DNA from 2 places in the Planotetraspora sp. GP83 genome. Region 1 is predicted to be linked to the other one. Evidence: riboswitches for the same ligand, from Rfam matches in the RefSeq annotation. Region 1 holds a riboswitch; the other holds the start of a gene.
The links. A riboswitch is a leader RNA that binds a small molecule or an ion and turns the genes downstream of it on or off. The one in region 1 is predicted to bind S-adenosylmethionine.
Positions count from the first base shown of each region.

Region 1 (4,407 bases):
CCGCCGGAGATCTCCTCCATGACGTGCTGCAGCGTCTCCCGCTCGCGGAAGGCGTAGAAGACCGGGGTGATCGCGCCGAGCTCCAGCGGGTAGGAGCCGAGGAACATGAGGTGGTTGAGCACCCGGTTGAGCTCGGCGAGCAGCGTCCGCGCCCAGACCGCCCGCTGGGGGACCTCCATCCCGAGCATGCGCTCCACCGCGATGACGACACCGAGCTCGTTGGCGAACGCCGACAGCCAGTCGTGCCGGTTGGCCAGCACGATGATCTGCCGGTAGTCGCGCACCTCGAACAGCTTCTCCGCGCCGCGGTGCATGTAGCCGATGACGGGCTCGGCCTTGATGATCCGCTCGCCGTCCAGCGTGAGGCGCAGCCGCAGCACGCCATGGGTCGACGGGTGCTGCGGACCGATGTTGAGGATCATGTCCTCGGTGGCCAGCTCCCGCGCCTCGACGGCCGCCGCCCCCGCGCCGATCCCGGCGACGCGCTCCCGGACCGCGCCGCTCTCGGCGCCTTCCCGGGTGCGCTCCTCTTCGGTCATACCGCCATGCTCCCACGCTCGTACGGCACGGCGAAGAGCCCGGAAACGGGGCGGCCGTTCAGGAGGTGGCGAGGCGCTTCAGGGCGGCGATCAGGCGGTCGACGTGCTCCTCGGTAGAGCCGATGCCGATCGAGGCCCGCACCGCGCTGGCCGTGCCGTCCTCGCAGCCGCCGTCGGCCGTGCCGAGGAGATGGCGGACGAACGGGTGCGCGCAGAACTTGCCGTCCCGGACGCCGATGCCGTGCTCCGACGACAGCGTCTCGGCGACCTCGCGGGCGGACAGGCCGTCCACCACGAACGACACGATGCCGACCCTCGGGTGGTCGGGCCCCCACAGCGACAGCTCGCGGACTCCCTCGATCCCGGCGAGCCCGGCGCGCAGGCGGGTCAGCAGCCGCTCCTCCTCGCGGACGAGAGCCGTCCAGCCGGTGGCGCTGAGGGCGTCGCAGGCCGCGGCGAGCGCGATCGCGCCGAGCACGTTGGGGGTGCCGGCCTCGTGCCGCGCCTCGGGGTCCTCGGCCCACTCGGTCGTCTCCGCGACGGCCTTCACCGCGCCGCCGCCACGGAGGTACGGCGAGGCCTGCGCGAGCCAGTCCGACCGGCCGATCAGGGCGCCCGCGCCGAAGGGGGCGTAGAGCTTGTGCCCGGAGAAGGCGACGTAGTCGAGGTCGAGCGCGGTCAGGTTCAGCCGCCGGTGGGGCACGAGCTGCGCGGCGTCGACCGCGATCCTGGCGCCGTGCCGGTGGGCGATGTGGGCCAGCCCCGCGATGGGCCAGAGCTCGCCGGTGACGTTGGACGCGGCGGTGACGACCAGCAGAGCGGGGCCGTCGATGGCGGCCAGCGCCTCGTCGGCCGCCCGGATCGCCTCGCCGGGGAAGGCGGGCGGTGCGAGCCGTACGGCATCGGACCAGGGCAGGAGCGAGGCGTGGTGCTCGGTGTCGAAGACCACGACGGTGGTGCCCTCGGGGAGGCTGCGGGCCAGCAGGTTCATCGCGTCGGTGGTGTTGCGGGTGAAGATCAGCGCGTCGTCCGGACGGGCGCCGGCGAAGGCCCGCACGGTGTGCCTCGCCTGCTCGTATCTGGCGGTCGTGAGCTGCGAGGCGTACCCGGCTCCCCGGTGGACGCTCGAGTAGGCCGGGAGCGCCGCGGCGACGGCGGCGTTCACCGGCTCCAGACAGGGGGCGCTGGCTGCGTAGTCGAGGTTCGCGTACGGCACGAGCCTGCCGCCCTTCACCGGCACCTGGAGGTCCGCGCCGAGCACCGCGGGGATCCGGCGGCCGGTGGGGAGACCGTCCACAGTGGGGGAAAGGTCGGGGGAAACGGCGGAACGGGCGAGAACGGAAAGTGGGGACAACGCCTGCCTCCTCGGGTCATGGGACCCCGGCCATGGCGTCGTCCGGCGGAGCCCGCGCTTGCCCGGCGCACCTCGCGCCGGACCTGGTCCTCACCCGGGGCACCCCGCCGCGGACGCGAGGGTTGCCGGCCAGCTAGCCGGGGCTTGACGCTGGCACTCATGACCTGATCGGCACTATAACCGAGCGCCCCCTGCCCATGGCAAATGCGCAGGTGAGCCCCTGTGGTAAGCCTGTTTGCCAAATCGGGGCGACGATGTGGCACGTGGGCTCCGTGCGACCATCGGCCCACCGTGCGTATCGTTGCTCTGTGCAGTTTGACCCCTGGAATCCCGAGTTCGTCGCCCACCCGTACGACGTCTACCGCGAGCTGCGGGACAACGCCCCGGTGAGCTTCTTCGAGCCGACCGGCCAGTGGCTGATCGCCCGCCACGCCGACGTCAACGCGCTGCTGCGGGACCGGCGGTTGGGCCGCTCCTACCTCCACGTGGCCTCGCACGAGGCGTTCGGCAGGGAGCCCGAGCCGGAGTTCCAGGAGCTGTTCTGGCGGGTGATCCGCGCGGGGATGCTGGACGTGGAGCCGCCGGTCCACACCCGGCTGCGCCGCCTGGTGTCCAAGGCGTTCACGCCCCGGATGGTCGAGTCGCTCCGCCCCCGGGTGCGGAAGATTGCCACCGAGCTGGCCGAGGGGCTCGTGGAGCGGGGCGGCGGCGACCTCCTCGCGGAGGTGGCCGAGCCCCTTCCGGTGACGGTGATCGCCGAGATGCTGGGCGTGCCCGAGGCCGACCGGCACCTGCTGCGGCCCTGGTCGGCGGACATCTGCGGGATGTACGAGCTCAACCCCTCCCCGGAGGCCCAGCACACCGCCGTGCGGGCGGCGTCGGAGTTCGCCGACTACCTGCGCGAGCTGGCCAGGGCGCGCAAGGACCGGCCGGGAGACGACCTCATCTCCGCCCTCGCCCAGGTGGTGGACGAAGGCGACCGCCTGACCGAGGACGAGCTGATCGGCACCTGCGTGCTGCTGCTCAACGCCGGGCACGAGGCCACGGTCAACGTCACCGGCAACGGCTGGTGGTCCCTGTTCCGCAACCCCGCCGAGCTGGAGAGGGTCCGCGCCGACCCCGGCCTGCTGCCCACGGCCGTGGAGGAGCTGCTGCGGTGGGACACGCCGCTGCAGATGTTCGAGCGCTGGGTGCTGGAGGACATCGAGGTCGGCGGCGTGACGATCCCCAAGGGCCTCGAGATCGCGCTGCTCTTCGGCTCGGCCAACCGGGATCCCGAGGTCTTCCCCGACCCCGACCGCCTTGACGTCGGGCGGGCGGACAATCCGCACATCTCGTTCGGCGCGGGGATTCACTTCTGCCTCGGCGCGCCGCTGGCCCGGGTGGAGCTGGCCGAGTCGTTCGGCGCGCTGCTGAAGGCCGCCCCGGCGATGGAGCTCGCCGAGGAGCCGGTCTGGAAGCCCGGCTACATCATCCGTGGCCTGGAGTCGCTGAAGGTCACCGCCTAGACCCGCGCCGGAGCAGGCCGCGCAGGTGCATGCCCCGCGCCGGGGCCGGGCCGTTACGGCTGCAGCTTGTCGGCCTCCCGGATGTCGTGGAGGTGGATGAGGACGTCGAAGGAGCGGGCGATCGCGAGGTCGACGAGCGGGTAAGGGTACTGCGTGCCGATGTTGCGCGTGGGCCGGGAGATGTCCAGCCAGGCGCGTGCGGCGGCCGGGGCGTTGCGGATGTCGAGGTAGTAGTCCTGGTAACGGACCTTGTCGAGGGTGTACTCGTTCATGCCGGGCGTGGCCGCGCCCACGGTGAACTTCTTCCAGTCGCCGCCGATAGCGCCGTCCTTCGACAGGAAGGAGCCCTGGTTGAAGGTGAAGCCGATGGGGAGGTACTTCTTGCCCAGTGTGTCGCGCAGGAACGCCCCCTGCGTCTTGGGATACAGCTTGGGATCGCCGGCGACGTAGCCGACGTGGTCGTTCTGCGCTGACAGAAGGATCTTGTCGCTGGTGTGCTGCTGCCACCAGGTGACGTTCTGGGCCATCACCTCGTCGCGGAAGCGCTCGAAGGTGGCCACCGAGTCCGGGTCGGTGACGTCCAGGGAGAGGAATTTGGCGGTCTGGGCGATGGATCGGGCGTTCTGCTCGGCCAATTCGAACGCGTCTCCGCCGGGGCCCTTCTGGCTGCTGATCAGTTCCAGGGCCTGCTGCGCCTTGGCTGCGAGCCGCTGTCGTTCCGCGAGAGGCTTGCCCAGGTAGGCGAAGACGTCGTCGATCGGGCGCAGGCCGGTGTAGAGCTCGTTGAGGCGCGGCAGCGACTCCGGGTGGTTCTTCTGCACGTAGCCGGTCACCCGGCCGAAGAACTCATCGTTCAGTGTGGGCGCGCCGATGTCGTCGCCCATGAAGTGGACGGTGTGGCCGGGATGGCGGCGATTGTAGTCGCGCATCCACTCGATGAGGCTCACGAACTCCTCGCGGTCCCATGGGGAGTTGGTCAGCGTCTCCTTGGCGATCTTACGGGCGT
Region 1 covers NZ_JBGCBZ010000033.1:42,298-46,704, reverse strand. Annotated here, with positions in the region: gene ABH927_RS31630 (NADH-quinone oxidoreductase subunit D) at 1-539, opposite strand, end outside; gene ABH927_RS31625 (aminotransferase class V-fold PLP-dependent enzyme) at 598-1,836, opposite strand; SAM riboswitch class IV at 1,943-2,058, opposite strand; gene ABH927_RS31620 (cytochrome P450) at 2,202-3,401, shown strand; gene ABH927_RS31615 (erythromycin esterase family protein) at 3,455-4,407, opposite strand, start outside.

Region 2 (4,407 bases), on a different contig from region 1:
CGAGCAGCGTCAACGGCAGCGAGTGGCCCAGGGCGACGATGAGGATGCCGGCGTCCATGCCGGCGAGCCCGGCCCAGACCGTGACCCGCCGGCCGAACCGGGCCGTGAGCGCGGAGAGGATCAGGCCGCCGGCGATGCCGCCGGCCGCCATGGCGGTGCCGTGCAGCCCGGCGACCGCCTGCGAGAGGCCGAGCTCGGCCCGGAGCGTGGGAAGGGCGGCGGACAGGCCGTACAGATACGTCGCAAAGGTGGCGAGCTGGAGATAGATGAGCCAGGTGGGCCGGTCTCTGGTGAGCCGCGTGGACTGGACGGTCCTGGTCGAGCCCACCGAGCCCCCTGTGTGCATTACCAAATTTCGACAAAGGGTAGCATTTCGTCCTTACAGGAGCGCGGCGAGTTGGTCCTCGAACCACCGCTGAGGCGGCAGCGCCGTGGCCGCCCGCCGAAGCCGGGCGCACCGCTCACTCCGCTCCTCCTCGGGCATCGTCAGCGCCTCGTGCAGGGCGATGGCCGTGCCGGACACGTCGTACGGGTTGACCAGCAGCGAGTCGGCCCCCAGCTCCGCCGCCGCGCCCGCCTCCCGGGACAGCACCAGCGCGCAGCGCCGGGAGAGGATGGGCCCCTCCTTGGCGACCAGGTTCATCCCGTCGCGGATGGGGTTGACCAGCAGCACGTCGGCCAGCCGGTAGGCCGCCAGCGACCGCGGATAGTCGTCGTGGACGTTGAGGATCAGCGGATCCCAGTCCTCCGTGGCGTACTCGTCCTCGATCTCCTTGGCACACCGCTGCACGGCGGCGGTGTACTCGCGGTATTCGGGCAAGTCGTGCCGGGACGGGTAGGCGAAGGCCAGGTGGACCACCCGGCCGTGCCACTCGGGATGCCCGGCCAGGAACTCCCGGTAGGCCGTCAGCCCGCGGACGATGTTCTTGGACAGCTCCGTGCGGTCGATGCGGACGATCAGCCTGCGGTCGCCGACGAGCGCCCTGAGGGCCGTCATGTGCGACTCGACGTCCGGCTCCGCCGCCCGCGCCAGCAGTTCCTCGCCGTTCACGCCGAGCGCGTGGACCCCGATCCGGGTCGTCCTGTCCTCATAGGTGACCGTACGGCTCTCGCGGTCGACCCGGGCTCCCAGGAAGGCCTCGCAGCAGTCCATGAAGGCGGCGGCCCAGCGGGCGGTGAGGAACCCGGCGTGGTCGGCCCCGAGGATGCCCGACAGGACCTCGGCGGCCACGTCGTCGGGGAGCAGCGAGAAGTACTCCGGCGGGGCCCAGGGCGTGTGGGAGAAGTGGGCGATCCGCAGGTCGGGCCGCTCGACCCGGAGCATCGCGGGCGTGAGCGTCAGGTGGTAGTCCTGGACCATCACCCTGGCCCCGTGCGCGGCCTCCTCGGCCAGCGCGAGCGCGAACGCCCCGTTGTAGTCCCGGTAGGACGCCCACTCCCGCCGGAACCGGGTGTCGAACTGCGGCGTCATCGGCGTGTTGTAGAGCAGGTGGTTGACGAACCACAGGGTCGAGTTGGCCACCGCGTTGTAGGCCCGGTGGAAGATCGCCGGAGGGATGTCCAGCATCCGGACCGGTCCCGTGTCGTATCCCGCCTCGTCGAGCCGTCCTCCGGGCGACAGCCGTACGGCGCCGCGGTCGCCGTCGGACAGGGCGGCGCAGACCCAGAGCACGTCCGTGCTCCTGGCGACCTCGGACAGCCCCGAGACCAGGCCGCCGCCGCCCCTGCGCATGTTCAGCGCACCGTCGTCCGCCAGTGTGAAGGCCACCGGACCCCGGTTGGACGCGATCAGGACTGAGTGGGCGCGCATGCAGGAAAGTTAATCAAACCGGGGAGCCATCAATAGGATGTCAGGCAATCGCGGAAGGGCTTGGTTCGACATGGCACTGGACGAGACGACCGAGGAACTGGCCCGATCGGCCGCCCAGGGCGATCACCGGGCGCTCGGCGAGCTGCTCCGCCGGATCGAGCCCGACGTGCTCCGTCACTGCGAGCGGCTCCTGCCGTACCGGCAGGACGCGGAGGAGGCGTCGCAGGACACCCTGCTGGCGGTCGCGCGCAACATCGGCAGGTTCGAGGGCCGCGCCAAGTTCAGCACCTGGCTGCACATCGTGACCGTCAACTGCGCCCGAACGACCTACCGTTCGCTGAAGCGGCGGGCCTCGGAGCAGGCGGAGGAGCTGCCCGACCAGCGCCCCGACCCCCGCCGGGTCAGCGTCATCGCGGGGTCGCGGCTCGACCTGCTCGACGCGATGGAGGCGCTGGAGGCCGACAAGCCCGACCTCGCGCAGGCGCTGGTGCTGCGCGACATCTGCCAGCTCGACTACGCCGAGGTCGCCGACCAGCTCGGCATCCCTCTCGGCACCGCCAAGTCGCGCATCCACCAGGCCAGGAAGTACGTCCAGATCGCTCTCGGCGAGGCGTACGGCTGAGGCGCGATACGTTTCGTCTCGCCATGTGAGACACCGGAACGGACAAGCGGGACGGCACGGTACAGTGCTAGGGACCCGCTTAATGCGGGAGACAACTGAATATTGCTCATCCAGAGGGGTGGAGGGACCGGCCCTACGAAGCCCCGGCAACCCTCCCGGTGTCCGAACTCGTGACCACGAGGCCGGCCGGGACAGGTGCCAATTCCGGCTCGTGGCCAGGGTGGTCGCGAGCGAAGATGAGGGAAAGGCCTCGCTTCATGGCGCTCACCACTGCTCACGAGTTCGGCCCCGCCACCGGTCTGTCGTGCCGGGAATGCGGCACCGTCTACGACCTCGGCCCCAGCTTCGCCTGTATCGAGTGTTTCGGGCCACTTGAGGTGGCATACGAGTTCGGCGAGGTCCGGCGGGAGCAGATCGAGTCGGGACCGGCCAACATCTGGCGCTATCGGTCGTTGCTGCCCGTTCCCGCGAACGTCGCCTCCAAGCCCAACCTCCAGCCGGGCTGGACCAAGCTCGTCAAGGCCGGCAACCTGGCCGGCGAGCTGGGCCTCCGCTCGCTGTACGTCAAGGACGACTCCGGCAACCCCACCCACTCCTTCAAGGACCGGGTCGTCGCCATCGCCCTGGAGGCGGCCAGGACCTTCGGCTTCCACACGCTCTCCTGCTCCTCCACGGGCAACCTCGCCGGAGCGGTCGGCGCCGCGGCCGCCCGCGCCGGGCTCGACTCCTGCATGTTCATCCCGTCGAACCTCGAAGAGGCCAAGATCACCATGGCCTCGGTGTACGGCGGGCGCCTGGTCGGCATCGAGGGCACCTACGACGAGGTCAACCGCTTCTGCTCCGAGCTGATCGGCGACGAGCTGGGCGAGAAGTGGGGCTTCGTCAACGTCAACCTCCGGCCCTACTACGCGGAGGGGTCCAAGACCCTGGCGTACGAGATCGCCGAGCAGCTCGGCTGGCGCATCCCCGACCAGATCGTCATCCCCATCGCCTCCGGCTCCCAGCTCACCAAGGTGGACAAGGGCTTCCGCGAACTGATCAAGCTCGGCCTCGTCGAGGACAAGCCGTACCGCGTGTTCGGCGCGCAGGCCGAGGGCTGCTCGCCTGTCTCGGCCGCGTACAAGGCGGGGCTCGACGTCGTCCAGCCGGTCCGGCCGGACACCATCGCCAAGTCCCTCGCCATCGGCAACCCGGCGGACGGGCCGTACGTGCTGGACATCGCCCGGCGCACGGGCGGCGCGGTGGAGGACGTCGACGACCGCGAGATCGTCGAGGCCATCCACCTGCTGGCCCGCACCGAGGGCATCTTCGCCGAGACCGCCGGCGGCGTGACCGTCGGCGTGCTGCGCAAGCTGGTCCGCAACGGCACGCTGGACCCCGAGGCGGAGACCGTCGTGCTCAACACCGGGGACGGGCTCAAGACCCTGGACGCGGTCGCCGCCGAGGCGCGGCCCACCGCCGTCATCCGCCCTTCCCTCGACGCATTCCGTACGGCTTTCGCCAACTGAACGCGTTATCCAAAGCCCAACCCAAGCAACGAAAGCGAGCGATAGATGAGCGTTTCAGTGCGGATTCCGACGATTTTGCGGACATACACCAACGGAGCCGCAGAGGTATCCGGAGAGGGCGGAACGCTCCGCGAGGTCCTGCAGAAGCTGGACGCGGACTACCCCGGCATCGGCGCCCGGATCCTGGATGAAACGGGCAAGATCCGTCGTTTTGTCAACGTGTATGTCGGGGAAGAGGATGTCCGTTTCGCCGAGGGGCTCGACACCGCGACGCCCGACGGAGTCCAGGTCTCCGTCATCCCCGCCGTCGCCGGCGGCTGAGCGGCGGCAAGCCCGCGAGCACCTGACATGCGGTTCTATCATTGCCGAAGTTAATCGGTGCTATAGCATATAGTGCAATTATCAACTATCTACTCCTTAACTGAATATTCGCCGATCCTGCTTTGAGCGAACGTGATGGAGCAGTT
Region 2 covers NZ_JBGCBZ010000016.1:170,543-174,949, reverse strand. Annotated here, with positions in the region: gene ABH927_RS22680 (sugar MFS transporter) at 1-328, opposite strand, end outside; gene ABH927_RS22675 (trehalose-6-phosphate synthase) at 380-1,810, opposite strand; gene ABH927_RS22670 (RNA polymerase sigma factor) at 1,881-2,432, shown strand; SAM riboswitch class I at 2,536-2,675, shown strand; gene thrC (threonine synthase) at 2,690-3,940, shown strand; gene ABH927_RS22660 (MoaD/ThiS family protein) at 3,986-4,261, shown strand.
Region 2: it holds a riboswitch for S-adenosylmethionine, as region 1 does, so the genes downstream of both, thrC (threonine synthase) here and ABH927_RS31625 (aminotransferase class V-fold PLP-dependent enzyme) in region 1, are expected to answer to the same signal.